2 regions of the Maricaulis virginensis genome follow, and region 1 is predicted to be linked to the other one. Evidence: predicted binding sites of a transcription regulator. Region 1 holds the regulator's gene; the other holds the start of a gene.
The links. The regulator HrcA, encoded in region 1, represses chaperone genes, less so after heat shock. The targets are predictions, from matches to a motif close to GTTAGCANTCNNNNNNNNNGANTGCTAAC.
Positions count from the first base shown of each region.

Region 2: the regulator HrcA is predicted to act here: its motif matches at 2,098-2,126, upstream of groES (co-chaperone GroES).

Region 1 is NZ_BSFE01000012.1:88,143-94,245, reverse strand. It holds gene PKE71_RS15995 (glycine zipper domain-containing protein) at 1-141, shown strand, start outside; gene PKE71_RS15990 (hypothetical protein) at 174-1,091, opposite strand; gene PKE71_RS15985 (hypothetical protein) at 1,170-1,505, opposite strand; gene PKE71_RS15980 (FMN-binding glutamate synthase family protein) at 1,519-3,045, opposite strand; gene grpE (nucleotide exchange factor GrpE) at 3,151-3,798, opposite strand; gene hrcA (heat-inducible transcriptional repressor HrcA) at 3,811-4,881, opposite strand; gene rph (ribonuclease PH) at 5,009-5,725, shown strand; gene PKE71_RS15960 (helix-turn-helix domain-containing protein) at 6,091-6,103, opposite strand, start outside.
Region 2 is NZ_BSFE01000013.1:77,344-83,446, reverse strand. It holds gene PKE71_RS16460 (EAL domain-containing protein) at 1-961, opposite strand, end outside; gene PKE71_RS16455 (OmpA family protein) at 1,234-1,905, opposite strand; gene groES (co-chaperone GroES) at 2,175-2,465, shown strand; gene groL (chaperonin GroEL) at 2,520-4,160, shown strand; gene PKE71_RS16440 (S9 family peptidase) at 4,383-6,103, shown strand, end outside.

The sequences.
Region 1 (6,103 bases):
TCCCAGGGCGGCTGCGCCTGGAACCAGAACAATCCCAGCCATTCCCGCCTCTATTATGACGAGCGTGCACGCCGCGAATACTATGTCGACGAGCGCGACGGCTGCACCTACTGGCGCAATGGCGAGTACCGCGCCTGCTAGTCTGGTCGATACAGGTCTCTGCCGGCGCCGGCTCAGCGGGCGCCGGCAGAGACAAAATGGGTGCCGAGCCGGAAGGGGTGGTCGAAATAGGCTTCCCGCCAGGCAGCACCCCGGCGTTCGAGCAGCTCGGCATCGGCCGAGCCCAGCGCGTAAAAGGCGACGCGCTGCCAGTCCGGCAGTGACAGTTCGCGCAATTCCTGGCGCAGCCGGGCTTCCTGGCGTGCGGTCTCTTCGGCGTCGCCCTCGAGCCGGGCCAGTGCCAGCTCGGTCCAGCGCGCAACCCCCTCTTTCCAGACCTGGAATTCATAATAGCGCCCATCGGCGTCCGACAGGCCGGCGGTGAAAGCTGCGCGGGCGGCGGCATAGGTATCGAAGGCCGCGTCGAACCCGTCCGGCTCTGCATCGAGCGCTGCCAGGGCCGCGTCGGCCAGGGCGCGCCCGGCTTCCGCGGTCGCCGGGTCGGCGTAGGGGAAGGGATAGTTCAGCATCCACATGCCGGTCTCGTCCCCGCCATGCAGGTCAAGCGCCTGAACGGCGGCATAGCTGGCAGCGGGATGTGTGTCCTGGAACTGGTGCATGTGCTCGTGCAGCACGACCTGCTGCCAGGCGCGCGGGGTCTGTCCGGTCTCTTCCGGCGTGCCGGTCACGATCGTGCTGACCCCGAACAGCGGGAAGGTGGCCAGCAGGTTCGGCCCGAACTGCGCATCGCGCCAAGAGAGGGAACAGCCGGTCGCGGGATCCGTCCCGGCCGGTTCGAACCCGTCCGGTGTGCCGCCGCAGACCAGAAACTCCCGTTCGCCATCATTCAGCAGCATCCGGAAGGGCGCGTCGGCGAGGCCCGGCCAGAGTGCGTCGCCATGGGTTTCGACGGTTTCGCGCGCCCGGGCGTAGAGCGCCAGCGGTTCCGCCGGCGGTGCCTCGAGCGCGAGAAGTACGATCAGTCCCAGCATGCCATTCCCCCTGATTTTGCCGGAGCATCCTGACGGCAGGCGGCCTGTCGGGCCCGTGTCACACCCGTTACGCTTTGGTCATCCCGCGAGATAGCGGGCCGGCATGGCCGCGATCAGCACCAGCGACAGCGGCAGCATGACCGGCACCGTCCGCAGCGCCCAGCTTTCCGGCAGGAAGAAAACGTCGCGCGCCCAGGCCTCGCCGCTGCCGGTGAGCTGCCTGGCCCAGCTCTGCAGGATGCATTCGCCGCGATTGAGCAGAAGTCCCAGACCCACCAGTGCCGGCGGCAGCAGAGCCCACAGAGCCGGCACCAGACCCCGTCCTGTCAGATCATAATGCGCGATCAGGCCCAGACAGGTGAGGCAGAGTGCGAACACGGCCGTATGCATCAGGCGCAGCGCAAGGAGGGTCACCGCCAGGGTCCTGCTAGGGCTGGGAAGGCATGTCGCCGGGCCGGTTGCGGCCATCGGGCGGCGGCATGAAGTCGATCACACTCATCGGCAGCGAACGGCCGTTTTCCTGGACGATGCGCACATGCTTGCGGCGCAATTGCCGCGGCTCGGCGACACCGCAGGAATGCGCGATCATCTCGACATGGCTCCGGATCGTGTCGGCATAGCGGGCGACGCGTTCGGCCTTGTCGGTGACGACGAGGCCGCGCTGCAGGCGTTTGTCGTGCGTGGTGACACCGGTCGGGCAGGTATTGCGGTGGCACTTCATCGCCTGGATGCAGCCCAGCGAAAACATGAAGCCGCGGCCGCACTGGACGAAATCGGCACCGGCTGCCAGCGCCCAGGCCACGGCACCCGGCAGCAGCAGCTTGCCCGTCGCGATCACCCGCACCCGGCCGCGCAGGCCGTAGCGCTCGAGAATATCGACCACCATGGGCAGGCTTTCGCGGATCGTCAGGCCGACATTGTCCATCAGCGCCATCGGCGCCGCGCCGGTGCCGCCATCGCCGCTGTCGATGGTGAAGAAATCCGGCGCGCTCTCCGTGCCGCGGCGTGTGACCGCCTCGCACATGTCCTCGATCCAGCCATGGGCGCCGATCACCGCCTTCAGCCCCACCGGCTTGCCGGTGACCTCGCGGATATGCCCGATCATGTCGAGCAGGCCGTCGACATCGTCGAATTCGGGATGCCGGTTCGGCGAGATCGAGGCCTCGCCGACCGGAATGCCCCGGATCTCCGCGACTTCCGCCGACACCTTCTCGGCCGGCAGGATGCCGCCCTTGCCCGGCTTGGCGCCCTGGGAAAGCTTCAGCTCGAACATCTTCACCGCATCGATATCGGCCATGTCGCGCAGGCGCTGATCATCCAGCCCGCCGGCCGCATTGCGCACGCCATACTTGGCGGTACCGATCTGGAAGACGATGTCGCAGCCGCCCTCCAGATGCCAGGGCGAGAGCCCGCCCTCGCCGGTGTTCAGCCAGATCCCGGCCTTCGCCGCGCCGCGCGACAGGGCCTGCACCGCGGGTTTCGACAGTGCCCCATAGCTCATGCCGGAAATATTGAAGAAGGAGGGCGCATCATAGGGGTGGCGGGCGTGCGGTCCGATGCGCAGGGGTTCGGTGGCGGCGGCATGATCGTCGAGCAGCGGAAAGGCGCAATTGACGAAGAGCGCCGTGCCGGCCTTGTCCATCGGCTTGGTGGAGCCGAAGGGCACGGTGCCGCCCTCGCCCTGGGCCGACCGGTAGACCCAGTCGCGCTCCGCCCGGTTGAAGGGCAGTTCCTCGCGGTCCATGGCGAAGAAATACTGGCGGAAGAACTCGCCCAGCGTCGTGAACAGGTTCCGGAAGCGGCCGACCAGCGGGTAGTTGCGGCGCACCGCATCGGCGGTCTGGGCGCGATCAATGATGTACATGACGATCATCGCCAGCGCCGCGGCGCCCAGCGCCAGCACAAGGAGCTGGGTCAGGATGTTCAGCGCGTCCATTGCCCATTGCGGCAGCATCGACATGATTTTCAACCCCGTTTCATGACGGGCTCATCATGGACTTTCGCCGCGCCCCTTGCGAGGGGGCGCGGCGAAAACGGGTGTTGTTGATGCGATGTCCCGTCAGGCGGTGACGTCGACGCCGTTACCGCCTGACGTATTGCCGTCGCCGGACGGATTGCCCGCCGAGACGGCAACCATGGCGGCGCGCAGGGTGCGTTCGCCGATCACGAAACCGGTCTGCATCACCGAGGCGATGCGGCCATTGGGCTGGTCGGACGGGATCTGGGCGACGGCCTGGTGGCGGTGCGGGTCGAAGGCGTCACCCGGCTGGGGATCGACCTTCTTCACGCCATGCCGCTCCATCTTGGAGAGCAGGGCCTTCTCGGTCATCGCCACCCCTTCGACGAGGTTCTTCACCGCGTCCGGTGCGCCGTCCAGCGTCGCGGGATCGACGGCGCCGACCGCCCGCGACAGATTGTCGGACACGTCCAGCATGTCCTTGGCGAAGCTGGATACCGCATAGCTGCGGGCATCGGCGACATCGCGCTCGGCCCGGCGGCGGGTATTCTCGGCCTCGGCCAGGGCGCGCAACAGCTTGTCGCGCATGGAATCCAGCTCGGCCGTCAGCTTCACGATCGCATCGTCCGGCGACGCATCGGCACCGGTCTCGCCGGCCGTGTCCTCCGCGCCCGCTTGCGGGGTCGCGGCGGCGTCTTCCGTCTCGGGCTGGCCGTTGTCTTCAGGCTTGCTGTTTTCGGTCTCGCTCATTCGCTTTCACTCTCAAGATCGCGTGCCGTCGAGGATCTGTCCGACGACACGGGCGGTGTAGTCGACAAGGGGGATAACACGCGCATAGTTCAAACGGGTGGGGCCAATTACACCCAGCGCCCCGATGATTTCCTGGTCGGAATTCATATAGGGAGCCACGATCACGCTTGAACCCGACAGACTGAAAAGCGGGTTCTCGGCGCCGATGAACAGGCGCACGCCATCGCCGTCGCGGGCCTTGTCCAGCAGGGTGATCAGCTCTTCCTTGCGTTCGATGTCCTCGAACAGCAGCCGGATCCGCTCGAGATCGCCTGCCGCATCGACGCTTTCCAGCAGCCGGGCCTGGCCGCGCACGATCAGGGCGCGCTCGGCCGAGCCGCCGGACCAGTCGGCCAGGCCCTGCTTGACCAGGTCTTCTGCGGCACTGTCCAGCTGGGAGCGGCGCTGGGCGATCTCGGCCTCGATCGCCTTGCGCGCCTCGGCGAGGGAGCGCCCCTTCAGCCGGGCCGAAAGATAATTGCCGGCCTCGATCAGCGTCACCGGCGGCATGCCGTCCGGTGCGCGCATCAGCCGGTTCTCCACCGTGCCGTCCTCGAAAACGAGCACGGCGAGCACTTCCTGCGGCGAGAGCGGCACGAATTCGACATGCCGCAGCGGTGCCTCGCGCTTGGGCGTGACAACCAGGCCGGCCCCGCCTGCCAGGCCCGACAGCAGGGATGAGGCTTCCGACAGAAGGTCCTGCTGGGTGCGGCCCGAGCGGGTCACCTTGCCCTCGATCGCCTTGCGCTCGTCCTCGGTCAGCTGGCCGACCTGCAACAGTCCGTCGACGAACAGGCGCAGACCGGCATGGGTGGGCATGCGGCCGGCGCTGGAATGGGGTGCGGTCAGAAGGCCCATCTGGGCCAGGTCGGACATGGTGTTGCGGATCGAGGCCGGCGACAGCGACAGATTGCCGGTCTGCGACAGCGTGCGCGAACCGACCGGCTCGCCGGAGCGCAGATAGGCTTCCACGATCTCGCGGAAGATCGTGCGCATCCGTCCGTCCAGGGCGGCCAGGGTCGATTCGGGTCGCGTATCAGCCATGCCATTCAATTAATCTCCGCTTTGCGCCGGTTCAATTCTCTATTCCTGTCTGCGATCCCTGCCGCGGCGCTTGAAGCGATGCGCACATGCCGCTAGGAGCGGCCGGTATCAAGACGTGGAGAAATGCATGAGACCCTTCGGACGCGCCCGCGACGCACTGCGCGAGATCAGCCTGGAAGCCGGTGTTTCCGTCTATGCCGAAGGCTCCTGCATGGCCCGCTTCGGCGGCACGCACGTGCTGTGCACGGCGAGCATCGAAGACAGCGTCCCGCCCTGGCTGCGCGGTGGCGGCAAGGGCTGGGTGACGGCGGAATACGGCATGCTGCCACGTGCCACGCACACCCGGGGACGCCGCGAGGCGGCGGCGGGCAAACAGTCCGGCCGCACGCAGGAAATCCAGCGCCTGATCGGCCGCTCCCTGCGGGCCGTGGTCGACCTCAAGGCGCTGGGCGAACGCCAGATCACCGTCGACTGCGATGTCATCCAGGCCGATGGCGGCACCCGCACAGCGGCCATCACCGGCGCCTGGGTGGCCCTGAAACAGGCCACCGGCTATCTGATCGAGGAAGGCCTGCTGAAAGCCGATCCGGTGCATGGCCAGCTCGCCGCGATTTCCTGCGGTGTGATCGACGGGGAAACCCGCCTCGACCTGGAATACGAGGAAGACCGCCGCGCCGCAGCCGACGCCAATTTCGTCCTCACCAATACCGGCGGTATTGTCGAGATCCAGGCGACCGCCGAGGACAAGCCGATCCCGGAAAGCGATTTCCACGAACTCTTCGCCCTCGCCAAGGCCGGCGTGACCGATCTGTGCGCCGCTCAGCTGGCGGCGTTGAAGGGGTAGCGCCCGCGACCCATCCTTGGACCGGTTTCCCCGGAGGCGCACAGCGCATTCCGGCCCTGTGACTGCTGACAAACTGAGCACAAATGCCTTCGTATGCCGGGCCCCGGAACGGGGTCCGGGGAAAGCGGTGTGGGGTCAACGCGCTTGCCAGCGCGGCCGGTGGCGTTATCCTTCGGAAATTGCGGCAAATTGCTAGCAAGAGACAGACGGCGGGAGTGCGCTGGGGGGCTGGAAATGGCCCGCACGGGCTCTTTGGGAAGGGCCCCTTCCGTGAGGGAGGGTCTTCCGTGCAGGCCCACCCCCGCCGTCTGCTTCGCCGGTATGAGGGACGGCGAAGTTTCGTGTTCTGCCGAGGCCTTCCGCGCCTATTCGGCGGCG
Region 2 (6,103 bases), on a different contig from region 1:
GCAGGCGCTTGCCGCCGATCTTCACGAAGCGCACGCCGGCGCGTTCCATCTCGCTCAGGTCGAGATCGACATGATTGATCTGGTCGACGGAGAAGCGGAAACCGAAATCGGCCATGCGGGCCATGTTGCGGGCCGCGATCGCATCGCGCTCCTCGAAGGCACGCTGGGAGATCTCGAAGATCAGAGAGCCGGAGAGATCCTTGTTCTGGCGGACAAAGTCGAGGAATTCGGGGAAGAAGTCCTCGTCCGACAGCGAGTTCAGCGAGACATTGCAGAAGATGCCGACCTTGCGGTCCTGGCCGGTCAGACGGCGCACGATCTGCACGCATCGGAACAGGAGGAGATTGTCGACCTCGGTCATCACGCCGGCCTCCTCGGCGGCGGCGATGAAGGAGGCGGGTGTCAGCACGCGGCCGGTCGCATCGCGCAGCCGGGTATAGCCCTCATAAAAGGCGACGCGGCGCTGCGGCAGGGTGACGACGGGCTGGAGATAGAGATCGACCCGGTTGGCGCTGAGCGCATCGCGCACGGTGTCGATATCGGTCGAGCCGCCGCTTGCGGCCTGTCCGGTACCGGTACGGGCGCCAACCTCGCGGGGACCGCCGACACGGCGGACGAGGTCTTCGAGCACTTTCACCTCGTGCACCAGCGCATTGTCGCGCTCGACCGCTTCGGCGCGCAGCTCGTCGGTGATCGCGTCGATCCGCTTCTGGGCTGCCTCGAACTCCTCGGCGAGCGCCAGGTTGGAGGCCTTGAGATTGTGGATTTCCTTTTCCAGCGTGCGACGCTCCTGCGAGCGCGACGCTGCGGAATGGGCCATGCCGGCGACGATGAACACGATCGCGCCCATCATCCAGGCGGTCATGCCGGACATCAGGCCGAGCCACTCGAAACCGATCGCGGCCACGGTCGCGATGGCGACGTAGGTCATGAGGATAAGAATATCGAGCGCGCGGGGCATGCTGGCCTTCCGATGCAGCGAATCGTCACGAATGCTTGAAGGTTAATCTGCGTCGCTGCCGGTTGTCGTTTGGTTAACGAAGGTAAACCCTGACCCGGCACATCTATCCAACATATTGATCTTTATTGGAATGCATAAACTAAAACGGCCCGCCGAAGCGGGCCGTGTTGTTTCTTCCCCACCACGTGGGGAAGTGGGCCGGTGCGCGGCGCCCCTCCACCGCTGCGCGGTCCCCCTCCCCGCTGACCGCGGGGAGGAGAGACGGCAACGCCCTACGACGTCGTGTGCGGCCGGATTAGGATTTCCACGCGGCGGTTCTGCTGGCGGCCCGACGGCGTGTCGTTCGACGCGATCGGCGAGCGCTCGCCCATGCCGGCGACGTAGAAGCGGTCGCGCATCACGCCCTGGGCGATCAGATAGTTGGCGACGGACAGCGCCCGGTTTTCCGAAAGCGTCTGGTTGTAGTCCGCCGGACCGGTCGAGTCGGCATGGCCGACCACGTCGACATAGGTCGCCGGATAACGGTTCAGCACCGTCGAGACATCGCTGAGAATGCCATAGAACTGGCCCTGGATGTCGGCCGAGTTGGTGGCGAAGGTGACATCGCCCGGCATGATCAGGCGAAGATCATTGCCTTCACGGCGCACGCCGACGCCGGTATCGCTCAGCGCCTCGCGCATGGCCGCCTCCTGACGGTCCATGTAATTGCCGATGGCACCACCGGCCAGCGCGCCGATACCGGCGCCGATCAGGGCGTTGGTGCGGCCTTCCTCGCTGTCATTGGTATTGGTGAGATAGCCCAGGGCCGCGCCTGCGGCCGCACCCAGGAGCACGCCGCGCCCGGTGTAGTTGGGGCGGGTCTCGCCGGTATAGGGGTCGGTGGTGGTGCAGGCGGTTACCGCCAGCGCCGCCAGGGACGTGACGACTGCAGTGCGAAGTTTCATCGGGTTTCCCTCTCAGCTACGCAACCGGTTGCGATCATAACCTGAAATGTGACAGGCGTTGCAACGTCGGATGTATGGTCCATCACATGAACGCGCGATGACCGCAATTCGTTCGCGCCGCACTGCGCGCAGTCGCATTTTTTGCAATCGGCGCCTCTTGACGCTTCGCACCCCGCGCCTTATCTGCCCGCTGTTAGCAGTCGGCCGGGGTGAGTGCTAAGTCCCGGCCCTGCCAGGAACCACAGTCCTCTTTTTGGAGATAGACCAAGATGACCTTTCGTCCTCTGCACGACCGCGTGCTGGTGAAGCGCGTCGAAGAAGAGTCCACGACCAAGGGCGGGATCATCATCCCGGATACGGCCAAGGAAAAGCCCCAGGAAGGCGAGATCGTGGCCGTCGGCGGTGGCGCGATCAAGGAAGACGGCACGGTCCGCCCGCTCGACGTGAAGGCCGGTGACCGCGTCCTGTTCGGCAAGTGGTCGGGCACCGAAGTCACGCTGAACGGCGAAGAACTCCTGATCATGAAAGAATCCGACATCCTCGGCATCATGGGCGCCTAAGGCGGCCGCCCTTCCGAAGATCCCTCGAGACACCCAACACACAGGAATAAAGCAATGGCTGCTAAAGACGTACATTTCGGTACCGATGCCCGCGAGCGCATGCTGCGCGGCGTCGATATCCTCGCCAACGCCGTGAAGGTCACGCTCGGTCCGAAGGGCCGCAATGTCGTGATCGAGAAATCCTTCGGCGCTCCGCGCACCACGAAGGACGGCGTCTCCGTCGCCAAGGAAATCGAACTGGCCGACAGGTTCGAGAACATGGGCGCGCAAATGCTGCGCGAAGTGGCGTCCAAGACCAATGACGTCGCCGGCGACGGCACCACGACCGCCACGGTCCTGGCCCAGTCCATCGTCCGCGAAGGCATGAAGTCGGTTGCCGCCGGCATGAACCCGATGGACCTGAAGCGCGGCATCGACAAGGCCGTCGCCCTGGTCATCGAGGAAATCAAGGCCGTCTCCACCCCGATCAAGGGCTCTGACGAAGTCGCCCAGGTCGGCACCATCTCCGCCAACGGCGCCACGGAAATCGGCGAGATGATCGCCAAGGCCATGGCCAAGGTCGGCAATGAAGGCGTGATCACGGTCGAAGAAGCCAAGTCGCTGGAAACCGAGCTGGATGTCGTGGAAGGCATGCAGTTCGACCGCGGCTACCTGTCGCCCTACTTCATCACCGATGCCGACAAGATGCAGGCCGAGCTGGAAGAGCCCTATATCCTGCTCTTCGAAAAGAAGCTGACCTCGCTGCAGCCGATGCTGCCGATCCTCGAGTCGGTCGTGCAGTCCGGCCGTCCGCTGCTGATCATCGCGGAAGACGTCGAAGGCGAAGCGCTGGCCACCCTCGTGGTCAACAAGCTGCGTGGCGGCCTGAAGATCGCAGCCGTGAAGGCTCCGGGCTTCGGCGATCGCCGCAAGGCCATGCTGGAAGACATCGCTATCCTGACCGGCGGCCAGGTCATCTCCGAAGACCTCGGCATCAAGCTGGAAACGGTGACGCTCGACATGCTGGGCTCGGCCAAGCGCGTCAACATCACCAAGGATGACACGACGATCGTCGACGGCACCGGCGCGAAGGCCGACATCGAGGCGCGCGTCAGCCAGATCCGCCGCCAGGTCGAGGAAACCACCTCCGATTATGACCGCGAGAAGCTGCAGGAACGCCTGGCGAAGCTCGCCGGCGGCGTGGCCGTGATCAAGGTCGGCGGTGCCACCGAGATCGAAGTGAAAGAGAAGAAGGACCGTGTTGACGACGCCCTGAACGCCACCCGCGCTGCGGTGGAAGAAGGCATCGTGCCGGGCGGCGGCGTCGCCCTGCTGAAAGCCTCGGCCAAGCTGGCCGGCCTGGAAGGCGACAATGCCGACCAGACCCAGGGCATCGCGATCATCGCCCGTGCCCTGCAGGCTCCGATCCGCCAGATCTCGGAAAACTCCGGTGTCGAAGGCTCGATCGTGGTCGGCAAGGTCATGGAAAACCCCAGCGCGACCTTCGGCTTCAACGCCCAGACCGAAGAATACGGCGACATGCTGGCCTTCGGCGTGATCGACCCGGCCAAGGTCGTCCGCACGGCCCTGCAGGACGCTGCCTCGGTCGCTTCGCTGCTGATCACGACGGAAGCTGCCGTCGCGGAAGCGCCGAAGGAAGAAGGCGCCGGCATGCCGGACATGGGTGGCATGGGCGGTATGGGCGGCATGATGTAGTCTTGCCGTTCAGCTGAACGCTTAAAGGAAGGCCCGCTCGGATGAGCGGGCCTTTTCTTTTGCTGAATCGAGGGACACGTACCAGAGGTACATGTCCCTCAAAGAGGAAAGGATCAGCAGAGCCGGTTGCCCGGCACTCCGAGCCGCCCCAACGGCCCACTTCCCCATGGGATTGGGAGGAAAGTCGCGCTAAACTCCGCGCAGCTTATCGAGGGGACAGACATGACATACCGGATCACGGGTTCCAGCCTGGTGCTGGCCGGCCTTCTGGCCGCCTGCCAGCCGGCAGATACCGGCACGCAGGCTGCATCGGGCGAAACAGATGCTGCCGGACCGGCTGCCACCGTCACGCAATACGACGCCGCCACCTTCCATCAGACCACGAGTTTCGGTCTCGCCTCCTCGGCGGGCTTTGCCTGGTCGGCGGATGACAGCCGGATCCTGATCTCCTCGGACGAGACCGGCGTGTTCAACGCCTATGCGGTCGACCCGGCCAGCGGGGCGCGTGAGGCACTGACCGCTTCGGAGACGAACGCGACCTACGCCCTGAGCTGGTTCCCGAATGATGATCGCGCCGTGGTCACCGCCGACAGCGGCGGCAACGAGATCAGCCATATCTATGTGCGCGAGCTCGACGGGCGCCTCAACGACATCACGCCGGGCGAGGAGGTGCGCGCGCAATTCCTCGGCTGGTCGCCGGACGGCAATGACATGTGGGTGCTGACCAATGAGCGCGACCAGAGCGCCATGGATATCTACGCCTATGACACGCTGAGCTATGAGAGCGGCGTGGTGTTCCAGAATGACGATGCGCTGGAGATCGGCGATGTCAGCCCGGACGGCCGCTGGCTCGCCCTGGTACGCAACCGCACCTCCGCCGACAGCGATATCCTGCTGGTCGACCTGGCCTCCGGCGATGCCACACCGCGGCTGATCACAGAGCACGAGGGCAATATCGCCCACGGCGTCTACACCTTCACGCCCGACAGCACGGCCCTCGTCTATGCCACCGATGAGCATGGCGAGTTCAACCAGGCCTGGACCTATGATCTGGCGAGCGGCCACACCGCGCCGCTGATCGAGGCCGACTGGGACGTCTCCTTCGTCACCTATTCGCCCTCGGGCCGCTATCGCGTCTCCGGCATCAATGCCGATGCGCGCACGGAAGTCTCGATCATCGACACGCAGAGCGGCGCGGCGCTGGACCTGCCCGAGCTGCCGGCCGGCGATCTCGGCTCGGTGCGTTTCTCGCGCGACGAGGGCCGGATCGCTTTCCTGATCGACAGCGCGACCTCGCCGGCGAACCTGCATGTCGTCGACCTGGCCAGCCAGGATCACGCCCAGCTGACCAATGCCCTCAACCCGGCGATTTCCGAGGCCGAAATGGTGGAAGCCGAAGTCGTTCGCTTTGAAAGCTTCGACGGGCTGGAAATCCCCGGTATTCTCTACCGGCCGCATGGCGCCAGTGCCGACAATCCGGTGCCGGCCCTGGTCTGGGTGCATGGCGGTCCGGGCGGGCAGAGCCGGATCGGCTATTCCGCCACCATCCAGCACCTGGTCAATCACGGCTATGCCGTCTACGCCGCCAATAATCGCGGCTCGTCCGGTTACGGCAAGACCTTCTACCATATGGACGACCGCCGCCATGGCGAGGAAGACCTGCGCGACATCGTTGCCGCAGGCGACTGGCTGCGCCAGCAGGACTGGGTCGATGCCGACAGGGTCGGCGTGATCGGCGGCTCCTATGGCGGCTTCATGACCGCGGCGGCCCTCACCTTCCACCCGGACGCTTTCGAGGTCGGGATCAATATCTTCGGTGTTACCAACTGGGAGCGCACCCTCGCCTCCATCCCGCCCTGGTGGGAAAGCTTCCGCGAGGCGCTGTACGACGAGATGGGCGATCCGGCGACCGATGCCGAACGCCACCGCGCCATCTCGCCGCT